DNA from 3 places in the Amorphus suaedae genome. Region 3 is predicted to be linked to each of the others. Evidence: predicted binding sites of a transcription regulator. Region 3 holds the regulator's gene; each other region holds the start of a gene.

Region 1 (4,209 bases), on a different contig from region 3:
CCATCGAGCGCGCCCTGGTCGTCGACTGCGACGTGCACCAGGGCGACGGCACGGCGGCGATCTTCGCCGGCGACCCGTCGGTGTTCACCCTGTCGCTGCACGCCGAGAAGAACTACCCCGTCCGCAAGGTGCCCTCGTCCCTCGACGTGCCGCTGTTCGACGACTGCGGCGACACGGAGTACCTGGAGGCGTTGCGCGCGGCGGTCGGCCCCGCGATCGTCAACTTCCGGCCCGACATCGTCTTCTACAACGCCGGCGTCGACCCGCACCGCGACGACCGGCTCGGCCGCCTGTCGCTGTCGGACGAGGGGCTGGTGGACCGCGACCGCTTCGTCATCGACGCGGTGCGCGAGGCCGGCATTCCGCTCGCCGGCGTCCTCGGCGGCGGCTACCAGCGCGACATCGACAGCCTCGCCCGCCGCCACGCGACCCTGCACCGGGTGGCGTCGGAGTTCGTGTGAACCTCACAGCACAGGCAGCACCCGCGCCAGGATCTTCGCCGACGATGCCGAGACGGCCTCGACGAAGGCGGTGAAGTCGAAGCGCGACTCGTGGCCGGCGAGGTCCGACAGCGCCCGGATGACGACGCACTCCACCCCGTGCATCTCCGCCACCTGGGCGAGCGCTGCCCCCTCCATCTCCACCGCGTGGCCGCCATAGGTCTCGAACAGGCGCATCCGCGTCGCCTCGCAGTTCACGTACTGGTCGCCGGTGAGCACCGTGCCGAAGACGACCTTCGGCGGCCGCCCGTCGCCGCCGGCCGCCGCCGCCATCGGATCCAGCGCCAGCCCGGCGAGCGCCGCCTCGATGCGGGCGCGGGTGTCGGCGCCGAGGTGATAGCCGAACGCCTCGGTGGGCAGGAAGAACGGCAGGTGGCCGGGCTGGTAGGGCTGCATCCGGTCGCCCTCGAACCAGCCGAAATCGTGCTGCACCAGCCGCTCGGCGATCACCACGTCGCCGATGGCGAGCGCCGGGTCGAGCCCGCCGGCGACGCCGGAGAACACGATCTGCCGCGCCCCGAAGCGGTCGATCAGCAGCGTCGCCACCATCGCGGCGTTGACCTTGCCGATGCCGGTGCCGACCAGCACCACGTCGCGGCCGAACAGCCGGCCGTGGTCGAACCTCAGGTGGGCGATCTCCACCGTCTCGCGGTGGTCGAGCGCGGCGCGCAGCGCCGCGAGCTCCTGCGGGATGGCGCACTGGATGGCGATGGTCACGGGCGAAGGCTCCGGCTGGCTGGAGGAGGGCGGATCCCAAAAGAGGCAGAGACGGGCGCCGATCGCAAGCCGCGCAGCGGCGGCCCGGCGGCCGGCGCTGGCAACTTTTTCCCTTGGGGTTGCCCTCTCCCCGCCCAATCTGGGAGATAGCACCCAAAGCGCGCATCTCCGCCGCTGTTGCTCGATTGTTCCAATCGGCTCAGGATCACCGAATGATTCGCTCCACTGACGGCTCCGCCCTGCCCGTTGTCCCGGGCTTCGAGGAGGCACCTGCTCCGCGCCGCGGCGGCATCGCCGAACGCGCGCTCGGCGGTGCCCGGCCGGCGGCCGCCTATCTGGACAAGCTGAACCCCGAGCAGCGGCGCGCCGTGGAGACCGTCGACGGTCCCGTGCTGGTGCTCGCCGGCGCCGGCACCGGCAAGACGCGGGTGCTGACCACCCGCATCGCCCACATCCTCGCCACCGGCCGCGCCCGGCCCGGCGAGATCCTGGCGGTGACCTTCACCAACAAGGCCTCGCGGGAGATGAAGGAGCGGGTTGCCAGCCTGGTCGGCCCGTCGGCCGAGGGCATGGCCTGGCTCGGCACCTTCCACGCCATCGGCACGCGCATCCTGCGCCGCCACGCCGAGCTCGCCGGCCTGCGTCCCGACTTCACCATCCTCGACGCCGACGACCAGATCCGGCTCTGCAAGCAGATCATCCAGGCCGAGGGGCTGGACGAGAAGCGCTGGCCGGCGCGCCAGCTCCACAACATCATCGACAGCTGGAAGAACCGCGGCCTGGCGCCGGCCGACGTCCCGCTGGGCGAGGCCCGCGCCTTCGCCAACGGCCGCGGCGGCGAGCTCTACAAGGCCTACCAGGAGCGCCTGCGGATCCTCAACGCCACCGACTTCGGCGACCTGCTGCTGGAGCCGATCCGCCTGTTCCGCGCCCACCCCGACGTGCTCGCCTCCTACCAGCAGCGCTTCCGCTACATGCTGGTCGACGAGTACCAGGACACCAACGTCGCCCAGTATCTCTGGCTGCGGCTGCTCGCCCAGGGCAACCGCAACCTCTGCGTCGTCGGCGACGACGACCAGTCGATCTACGGCTGGCGCGGCGCCGAGGTGGACAACATCCTGCGCTTCGAGATCGACTTCCCGGGCGCCGCGGTGATCCGGCTGGAGCGCAACTACCGCTCCACCGGCCCGATCCTGGCCGCCGCCTCGCACCTGATCGGCCACAACCAGGGCCGTCTGGGCAAGACGCTGTTCACCGACGACGTCGACGAGGACGCCGAGAAGCTGACCGTCGCCTCGGCCTGGGACTCCGAGGAGGAGGCCCGCGCCATCGGCGAGGAGATCGAGTCGCTCCAGCGCAAGGGCAACTCGCTCAACCAGATGGCCATCCTGGTGCGCGCCTCGTTCCAGATGCGCGAGTTCGAAGACCGCTTCGTCACCCTCGGCCTCTCCTACCGGGTCATCGGCGGCCCGCGCTTCTACGAGCGCCGCGAGATCCGCGACGCGCTCGCCTACTTCCGCGTCATCGTGCAGCCGGCCGACGACCTCGCCTTCGAGCGCATCGTCAACACGCCGAAGCGCGCCATCGGCGAAGTCGCGATGAAGACGCTGCATGACATGGCGCGCGACCGGCGCATCCCGCTGGTGCAGGCGGCCACCGAGATCATCCAGACCGAGGAGTTGAAGCCGAAGACCCGCACGGCGCTGCGCGACCTGCTCGCCTCGTTCGCGCGCTGGCGCTCCGAGCTCGACCGGATGTCCCATACCGAGCTCGCCGAGATCGTGCTCGACGAGAGCGGCTACACCGACATGTGGCGGATGGACCGCTCGGCCGACGCGCCGGGCCGGCTGGAAAACCTGAAGGAACTGGTGCGCGCCATGGACGCGTACGATTCCCTGCCGAGCTTCCTGGAGCACATCTCGCTGGTGATGGACACCGACAGCGAGGCGGGCTCGGAAGCCGTCACCATCATGACGCTGCACGCCGCCAAGGGGCTGGAGTTCGACACCGTGTTCCTGCCCGGCTGGGAGGAGGGGCTGTTTCCCCACCAGCGCGCCGTCGACGAGAGCGGCCAGGCGGGGCTTGAGGAAGAGCGCCGGCTCGCCTACGTCGGCCTGACGCGCGCCCGCAAGCGCATCTTCGTCTGGTTCGCGGTCAACCGCCGCATGCACGGCATGTGGCAGTCGACGGTGCCGTCGCGCTTCCTCGACGAGCTGCCCGAGGCCCACGTCCAGGTCCGCGAGCAGGGCGGCTACGGCGGGTATGGCGGCTACGGCCAGAGCCGGTTCGACCGCGTCGAACCGTTTTCCTCCACCTACGCCACGCCCGGCTGGGAGCGCGCCCAGCGCCGCAAGTCGCAGGGCACGCCCCAGGGCGGTGCCCGCGCGCGCGGGCCGCTCACCATCGAGGGCGAGCTGGTCGCCAAGAGCGTTTCCGACCACGCGCCGGCCTTCGATGTCGGCGCCCGGGTGTTCCACCAGAAGTTCGGCAACGGCTCGGTCGCGGCGGTGGAGGGCAACAAGCTCACCGTCGATTTCGACAAGGCCGGCCGCAAGCGGGTGCTCGATTCGTTCGTCCAGGCGCCTTGAGGCCGGCCGCGCCGGCGGGGCGTTCGCCGCGCCCCTCCCGGCGCCTCGCCTTGCGCCCGGCGCCCCGGTAGTCTAGTTGCGTGGGTCCCCCCGCGTCCCCGCCCTCAGACCGTCCGGTCCCCAGGGTCGCCGTTCGACACCGGGGCCCTGTTTGTTGAACACGCGTTCGGTTGGGACGGCGGATTGCGCCTGCCCCGCACGTCCAGGAAAAGGTCAGGCATCATGGATCGCATTCGGCTGAGAGGCGGTGGCCCGCTGATGGGCACGATCCCGATCTCCGGAGCGAAGAACGCGGCGCTGCCGCTGATGATCGCCAGCCTGCTCACCGACGAGACGCTGACGCTGGAGAACGTGCCGCGCCTGCGCGACGTCCAGCAGCTCTTCCACATCCTCTCCAACCACGG
Region 2 (4,209 bases), 1.8 Mb from region 3:
TCTCACAGGGTGATGGGAGCGTGTTTCTATAGGAATGCCGCCGATCCACGTCAAGCGCATCCATACAGGGAATCGCTTTTACGTGTTCGCGCGGGCTCGCCCGGCGGGCTCCGGACCCCTCCCGTTAACTCCGTGGTCACCATGACGGGATCAATGTGAGCCCGATCGCCCCCACGGGCGAGCCCTGGTCACCGGGCGTACGGCACAGCGGCGCCGCCGGAAATGAGGACAGCATGGTGCAATCACGTCAGTCGAGAGGGTTCGCGGGCCGTTTGACGGGTCTCGGGCTCGTCGCCGCCGCCTGCATTCTGGGCGGGGCCGCCCATGCCGGCGAGCGCACGACCGCCGGCGTGCGCTACGATGTCAGCTTCAAGGGCGTGACGATTGCCAAGGGCAGCCTGTCGCTGGTCCTCGACGGTACCGCCTATTCGGCGCAGGCGAACATGCAGCCGACGGGATTCGCGACGCTGCTGACCGCCTCCAAGGTCGACGCCGAGGCGGAGGGGCGGTTCGATGCCACGGGCCTCTCGCCGGTTCGCTACAAGCTCAATTCCATCGATCCGGGCATGACCACCAAGGTCCGCATGAAGATGGCGGACGGCGCGGTGGCGCGCCTGAATGCCGAACCGCCGCTCGATCCGGCGCCGGACCGGGTCCCGGTCACGGCAGCGGACCGGCAGGGCGTGCTGGATCCCATCAGCGCGGCGATGATGCCGATCGCGATTTCCGACGGTGGCCTCGACGCCGACGCCGCCTGCGACCGCGTCGTGCCGGTGTTCGATGGCTGGACGCGCTACAACGTGCAGTTCTCCGCGAAGGGCGCGGAGCGGCTGCAGACGCCGAGTTTCGACGGGACCGCATTCGTCTGCGGGGCGCGCTGGAAGCCCATCTCGGGTCACCGGGCGGGCTCGGACAGCGTGACCTACCTGGTCGAGAACCGCGGGCTGGAGGCCGCCTTCATCGCCGTCGGCTCCAAGATGCTGGTGCCGGTGCGCGTGGAGATCGAAACGCCGAGCGGCGTGCTCTCGGTCCGCGCGACCGACGTGAAACTGCAGGGCGTGCGCCTCGCCGACGCCTCCCGCTAGGACCGCCGACCCCTTATCTCCTGCCCTTGCCTCTCGATCCGGCCGCTCCCCGCGGCCGGATGCGTTCATTACGGACTCCGCTCTGACATCGTGGTCCACCGGGCCAACGCTCCCCCGCTCTCCGTCGCTCCGGTGCCGGCAGAGCCCACATTTCCGTGGTTTCCGATCGCTAGCGCACAGTGCTACACGCGCGGAAAGTTCGAAATCATCCTTAACGAATACTGAATCACATCAATAAAATTATAGTATTTCTTACGGAATCCGCCCGATTTTCAAGAACAAAGCAAGAATAGATGGCGCGTGCCGATTCGATCCTGATTCGTACGTCTTGTGTTCTGCCCGGCGGCCCTCGGGCGGGGTAGCCGGCAAAAATTGCTTCCGGACGCGATTTACGGCTTTTGGCCGCTTGACTCGATGGGCGATCGGAGTCCGCCGTCGCGACTCGCAATGATTGTCCCCGGCTGTGCAGGAACGGGCACGTGAAACAACATCTCGTGGGCGTTTTTCGATTCAGAACAAGGGGTTGCGAAGAACGAACCATGAATCGAAAAAAGTCGCCGATTCGGGCTCGATTCGTTCCAGACTCGTTCCGGTTGCGCGGGGTGCCGGCAAAAAGTGCAGGCATCGGAGCGCCGCGATGTGCTAGGAGAGGGGACGAGTGCAGCCGGCCACATGCGCCGGATCAACTGCAACTGTTCACGAAACGCCTGCGTGTTTCCTTGCCGCCATGCGCGGTGCCTGACAGGGCGCGTGGAACGAGCGGTGGTGCGACGCCGTTCGATGGGAAGAGCGCCGACATCCTTCGGCCAGCCGAGCCCTTACCCTTCATGACACTTCAGACGCCCATGCCTCTTCCCCGCCAGGTCCGTGCGCGCACGGTCACGGCGGTGCTCGGCCCGACCAACACCGGCAAGACCCATCTGGCGATCGAGCGCATGCTCGGCCACAAGTCGGGGCTGATCGGCCTGCCGCTTCGGCTCTTGGCCCGCGAGGTCTATGCCCGCGTCTCGGCCCGGGTCGGCGCGGACCAGGTGGCGCTGATCACCGGCGAGGAAAAGATCCTCCCGCAGAACCCGCGCTACTACGTCTCCACCGTCGAGGCGATGCCGCAGACCACCGACGTCGATTTCGTGGCGATCGACGAGGTGCAGCTGGCCAGCGACCTGGAGCGTGGCCGGGTGTTCACCGACCGGCTGCTGCGCCTGCGCGGCCAGTCGGAGACGCTGCTCCTGGGAGCTGCGACGGCGCGGCCGCTGCTGGAGCGCCTGCTGCCCGGGGTCAACGTGGTCACGCGGCCGCGGATGTCGGTGCTGAGCTACGCCGGCTCCAAGAAGATCACCCGACTGCCCACCCGGTCCGCCGTCGTCGCGTTTTCCGCCGACGAGGTCTATCAGATCGCCGAGCTGATCCGCCGCCAGCGTGGCGGGGCGGCGGTGGTGCTGGGCGCGCTGAGCCCGCGAACCCGCAATGCCCAGGTCGAGCTGTTCCAGTCCGGCGACGTCGACTTCCTGATCGCCACCGACGCCATCGGCATGGGCCTCAATCTCGACGTCGACCACGTCGCCTTTGCCTCCGACCGCAAGTTCGACGGCTACCAGTACCGCCGCCTCAACGCCGGGGAACTGGGCCAGATCGCCGGACGCGCCGGCCGGCACATGCGCGACGGCACGTTCGGCGTGACCGGCCGCGTCGATCCGTTCGACGACGAGCTCGTGCAGCAGCTCGAAACCCACTCCTTCGCGCCGATCGGGGTGTTCCAGTGGCGCAACTCCGACCTCGATTTCGCGTCTATCGCCGCGCTCCGGCGCTCCCTCGACGTGACGCCGCGCGAGGAAGGCCTGACCCGGGCGCCGCCCGCCGAGGACGTCTCGTGCCTTGAATTCGCCGCGCGTGACGCGGAAATCAGCGCGATGGCGCATGGACCGGCGGCGGTCGAGCGTTTATGGGACGTGTGCCAGCTTCCGGACTATCGCCGGATCGCGCCGGCCAACCATGCGGAACTCGTCCTCGACGTGTATCGCCATCTGGCGACGAAGGGGCGCATTCCGGATGACTGGTTCGCAGGGCAACTGACGTTTGCCGACCGAACGGATGGCGATATCGATACGTTGTCGAATCGCATCGCCCACATCCGGACATGGACTTATGTTGCCAACCGGGCGGATTGGCTCGACGATCCCGCCCATTGGAGAGAAACCACCCGCGCCATCGAGGACAGACTGTCGGACGCATTGCACGAGCGTCTGACCCATCGCTTCGTCGACCGTCGAACGAGCGTCCTGATGCGCCGGCTGAGAGACAACGACATGCTGGACTCCGAGATCACGACCTCGGGCGACGTGATGGTGGAAGGCCATCATGTCGGCAATCTTCACGGCTTCCGCTTCATTCCGGTCTCGACTGCCGAGACGCCGGACCTGAAGGCGGTGCGGGGTGCTGCCCAGAAAGCGCTCGCGAGCGAGTTCGAACGGCGCGCCGACCGGCTGGCCGAGGCGCCCGACGCCGCCTTCGTGCTGGCGTCCGACGGCGCGATCCGCTGGAACGGCGAGGCGGTTGCCAAGCTGGTGCCCGGCGAGGAGACGCTGCGGCCGGGAATGATCGTGCTGTCCGACGAACAGCTGAGCGGCCCGGCGCTGGAGAAGGTGCAGGCGCGGCTGCAGCTGTGGCTGAAGACCCAGGTCGAGACGCTGCTGAAGCCGCTGTTCGAGCTGCGCGCGGCGCAGGATCTCGACGGCATCTCGCGCGGGCTCGCCTTCCAGATCGCCGAGGCACTCGGGGTTCTCGATCGGCAGCAGGTCGCCGACGAGGTCAAGGGGCTCGACCAGCAGGCCCGCGCCGGAATGCGCCAGTACGGCGTCCGTTTCGGCGCCTACAACATCTACGTTCCGGCGCTCCTGAAACCGGCGCCCAGCCGACTGCTTGCCGAGCTGTGGGCGCTGAAGAACGCCAGCCTCGACGTGGCCGGCCTGGCCGAGCTGCCGCAGCTGTCGTCCTCTGGCCGCACCTCCATTCCCATCGACCCCGAGGTTCCGAAGGCGCTCTATGGCGTCGTGGGCTTCCGGGTGTGCGGCAACCGCGCCGTGCGCGTCGACATCCTGGAGCGGCTCGCCGACCAGATCCGGCC
Region 3 (4,209 bases):
CGCTGGGCGCCGCGCTCTATTTCGCGCTGCCGCGCGAGCCCCACTGGCAGACGCTTGCCGCGCTGGGCATGGCCGCCGCGTTCGCAGCCGGCAGGGCCCGCAGCACGCCAGCCGCGTTTCCCGTCCTCGTGGTGGTCACGGCAACGCTGGCGGGCCTCGCGCTGGCCGCTGCCCAGACCGCGCGCGTCGCCGCTCCGGTGATCCGGGGGGAACGCACCGTCGAGCTCGACGGCTGGGTCGAGGCGAGGGAACCGCGGCCGGATGGCGCCGTGCGGATGATCGTCCGCGTCCATCGCATCAAGGGGATCGGCCCGGCGCGCACGCCTCTGCGCGTCCGCTTCACAGCGCGGGGCAAGGGGCCCATGCCCCGGGTTGGCGACGCGATCACGGCGCTTGCCCGGCTCGCCCCGCCGCGCGGGCCGGTGGAACCGGGCGGGTACGACGCGGCCCGCAGCCTGTTCTTCGAGGGGATCGGGGCGACCGGCTTCTCCTACGGCATGCCAAGGTCGGCCGATCTCGGAGCGCCGCCCGCCGGCATCCGGGTAAAGGCGGTTGTCGCCCGCGTGCGGGACGGGATCGGGGCGCGGCTGCGCGCGGCGCTTCCGGGCGAGAACGGCGAAATCGCCGCGACCCTGCTGGTCGGCGATCGCGGCGGTATTCCGGAGGAGACCCAGCAGGCGATCCGGCTGGCCGGTCTCGGCCACATCCTGGCGATCTCGGGCCTGCACATGGCGCTGGTGGCGGGGACGGTGTTCGGGGCGGTGCGGTTCGCGCTCGCCGCCATTCCGGGGCTGGCGCTGCGCCGGCCCATCAAGAAGTGGGCGGCGCTGGCGGCCCTCATGGCGGGACTGGTCTACCTGATCCTCTCCGGTGGGGCGGTGGCCACCATCCGCGCCTTCGTCATGGCTGCGGTGGCGCTGGTCGCCGTGCTGGTCGACCGGCCGGCGCTGACGCTCAGGTCCGTGGCGGTGGCGGCGCTTGTGGTCATGGTCCTCGATCCGGCGGCCGTTCTCAGCCCGGGCTTCCAGATGTCGTTCGCGGCGGTGATCGCGCTGGTCGCGGCATACGAATGGCAGGCGGGGCGCGAGCGCACCGGCACCGTCGACCGGAACGCCGGCCGGATGCGGCGCATCCTGCGCACGGGCGGGCTGTGGATGGGCGGCCTGGCGCTCACGTCCTTCGTGGCCGGCCTCGTCACCGCGCCGATCGGCGCGCTCCACTTCCACATGCTGGCGCCGCTCGGGCTGCTCGGAAACCTGCTGGCGATGCCGTTCGTCACCCTGCTGGTCATGCCGTTCGGGGTGGTCTCGGTGGCGCTGATGCCGCTGGGCCTCGACCCGCTGGTTTTGCCGGTGATGGGGCTCGGCCTCGACGCCGTGGTGGGGATCGCGACCTGGGTCGCGGGCCTCAGCGGAAGCGCCGGGGCGGTCGGGCGTATGCCGGCGGCGGCGGTGCTGGCGATGGCGGGCGGCCTGCTCTGGCTGGCGCTCTGGCAGGCGCGCTGGCGGGTGCTGGGGGTGGTGCCGATGGTGGCAGGCCTCGCGATCGCGCCACTGGGGTCGAGCCCGGATCTGCTCGTGTCCGACGACGGGCGCGCGGTGGCGGTCAGGGGAGCGGATGGGCGGCTCGCGATCGCCACGGCCAAGGGCGGGGCGTTCGCCGCCGCCATGTGGCTCCGCGCCGACGGCGACGCGCGCGATCCGGAGGACCCGTCGATACGCAACGGGGTGCGCTGCGACGGCCTCGGCTGCACGCTGGCGCTCGCGGGACCCGTCGGGGACGCGCGGGATATGCGATCCGGGCCTAACTCAGTGGGGAAAGGCCGTGTCGCGGCCGCGACTGCCCGGCCGCCGCCGGTCGTGGCCTTCGCCGAGGACCCGGCAGCCTTCATCGAGGATTGCGGGCGCGCCGAGATCCTGATCACCCGCCACGACGCGCCGCCGGCCTGCGACCGCCCGCGCCTCGTCGTCGACCGGGCGCTGCTGCGCCGGAGCGGGGCGATTGCGCTCACCTGGCAGGCCGACCCGCCGTTCTACCGGTTGCGGCAGGCGCGGCCGGCGGTCGCGCGGCCCTGGACGGCGACGCCGGTGGTGACGCGGTGAGCGGTCGCCCGGCGCCGAGCGGGTGCCCGGGCGCCAGCAGGCGCTAGTACTTGCGGAACAGCGCCACGAGCTTGCCCTGGATGCGGATGCGATCCGGGCCGAAGATGCGGGTCTCGTAGGCCGGGTTGGCGGCCTCCAGCGCGATCGACGCGCCCTTGCGGCGCAGGCGCTTCAGCGTCGCTTCCTCGTCGTCGACGAGGGCCACCACGATGTCGCCGCTGTCGGCGTCGTCCGAGCGCTTGATGAGCACCGTGTCGCCGTCGAGGATGCCGGCCTCGATCATCGAGTCGCCGTGGACCTCGAGCGCAAAGTGCTCGCCGCCGCCGATCAGGTCGGCCGGCACGGTGATCTGATGGCTTTCCTGCTGGATGGCCGCGATGGGCACACCGGCCGCGATCCGGCCCATGACGGGGATGCTGTGGCCGGACGAGCGGCCACTGTCGACCGGGGCCGGCGGCGGGGGCGCCTTGCCGCGCGATCCCTCGATGACCTCCGGCGAGAAGCCGCGGGAGCGGTTGGCGCCCAGCGACGGGTTCGACGATTCCGGCAGGCGGATCACTTCCAGCGCGCGTGCCCGGTTGGGCAGGCGGCGGATGAAGCCGCGTTCTTCCAGCGCGGTGATCAGCCGGTGAATGCCGGATTTCGACCTGAGGTCGAGCGCGTCCTTCATCTCGTCGAATGACGGTGGAACGCCGCTCTCCTTCAGCCGCTCGTGGATGAACATCAGAAGTTCATGTTGCTTGCGGGTCAGCATGAAATCGGCCCCACCCCTTGGGTCAGCGACGCATGACGTATGCGGTACAAATCAGGAACGAACGCTACACGTTCCATATGTGTTCTGCAATGGTTAATGTTCGGTTTGCGATACGCCGGCCCAGAGCGGGAACAGGTCGCGGCCGGATCGTGGCGGCGGTTGCGGGTTGCGCAGGCGCGCAGACGGTTGCGCGCGCCGCCGGGGGGGCGGGAGGCGCAATCTGTGCGATTCGACGCGGTGCGGGAAGCGCGAAAGTCCTGGAGGGACGACGTCGAAGCCGCCGGCCCGCTCTCAGAGACCACACGGTGAGGGTGCCGCTGGCCTGATCTGGCAGGCGCGCCTGCCGGGCGTCTGGGTGTTCGGCGGAAGGCCTAGAGCCGGAGGATCCGGCAGACGCTGCCGGCGGGGGCGGCCGGCGCGTTGGGCGGACGGACGATCAGCGCGCCGGAAGCGGCGAGCGTCGACAGCATCGAGGAATCCTGCAGGGAGAACGGATCGGCGTCCGGCAGGCCGTCGTCGCGCTCGGTGAGGCGGGCGCGGACGTAGTCCTCGCGGCCGTCGTTGGCGGGCATGTCGTGGCTCAGCCGCGCCGCCGCGTAGGCGGGGCCGGGCGCCGCGTCGCCCTGCAGCGCGCGCACCAGCGGCACCAGGAACAGCATCGCGCAGACCAGGCTGGAGACGGGGTTGCCGGGAAGGCCGAGGATGCGGATGTCGCCGAGGTGGCCGAAGATCAGCGGCTTGCCGGGCCGCATGGCGATCCGCCAGAAGCCGAGCTCCATGCCGACATCGGAGAACGCCTTGCGCACCAGGTCGTGGTCGCCGACGGAGGCGCCGCCCAGCGTGACGAGGATGTCGACGGCGCGGTCGCGGCCGTCGGAAAGGGCCGCGACGGTCGCCTCGGCGTTGTCGCGGACGATGCCGAGGTCGATGGCCTCGCCGCCGGCGGCGGTGATGAGGGCCGCGAGCGCGGGGGTGTTGGAGGCGACGATCTGGTCCGGACCGGGCTCCTCGCCGGGCGCCACCAGCTCGTCGCCGGTTGCGATGATGCCGACCTTCGGCGCGCGGCCGACCGGCAGCGTCGCGTGGTTCATGGCGGCGGCCAGCGCGACGTGGCGCACGTCGAGGCGGGTGCCGGCGGCAAGCAGTGCGTCGTCGGTCTGGAAATCGAGGCCGGCGCGGCGGATGTGGCGGCCGGGCTGGGCCGGCACCGTCACCCGGACGGTCTGCGCGTCCACCGTCTCGGTGTTTTCCTGGATGAGGATGGTGTCGGCGCCGTCCGGCACCGGGGCGCCGGTGAAGATGCGCACCGTCTCGCCGGGCGCGAGCGTGCCGGCATGGCGGCGGCCGGCGACC

The links. The regulator LexA, encoded in region 3, represses DNA repair genes until DNA is damaged. The targets are predictions, from matches to a motif close to TGTTCNNNNTGTGTTCNG.
Region 1: the regulator LexA is predicted to act here: its motif matches at 1,393-1,410, upstream of AB7M35_RS22270 (ATP-dependent helicase).
Region 2: the regulator LexA is predicted to act here: its motif matches at 1,660-1,677, upstream of AB7M35_RS13310 (helicase-related protein).

Annotation. Positions count from the first base shown of each region.
Region 1 is NZ_JBRJIT010000003.1:179,346-183,554, forward strand. Features, by position in the region: gene AB7M35_RS22260 (histone deacetylase family protein) at 1-461, shown strand, start outside; gene AB7M35_RS22265 (5'-methylthioadenosine/adenosylhomocysteine nucleosidase) at 465-1,217, opposite strand; gene AB7M35_RS22270 (ATP-dependent helicase) at 1,430-3,805, shown strand; gene murA (UDP-N-acetylglucosamine 1-carboxyvinyltransferase) at 4,028-4,209, shown strand, end outside.
Region 2 is NZ_JBRJIT010000001.1:2,986,720-2,990,928, reverse strand. Features, by position in the region: gene AB7M35_RS13315 (DUF3108 domain-containing protein) at 234-1,085, shown strand; gene AB7M35_RS13310 (helicase-related protein) at 1,913-4,209, shown strand, end outside.
Region 3 is NZ_JBRJIT010000001.1:1,152,756-1,156,964, reverse strand. Features, by position in the region: gene AB7M35_RS05175 (ComEC/Rec2 family competence protein) at 1-2,102, shown strand, start outside; gene lexA (transcriptional repressor LexA) at 2,146-2,856, opposite strand; gene AB7M35_RS05165 (molybdopterin molybdotransferase MoeA) at 3,228-4,209, opposite strand, start outside.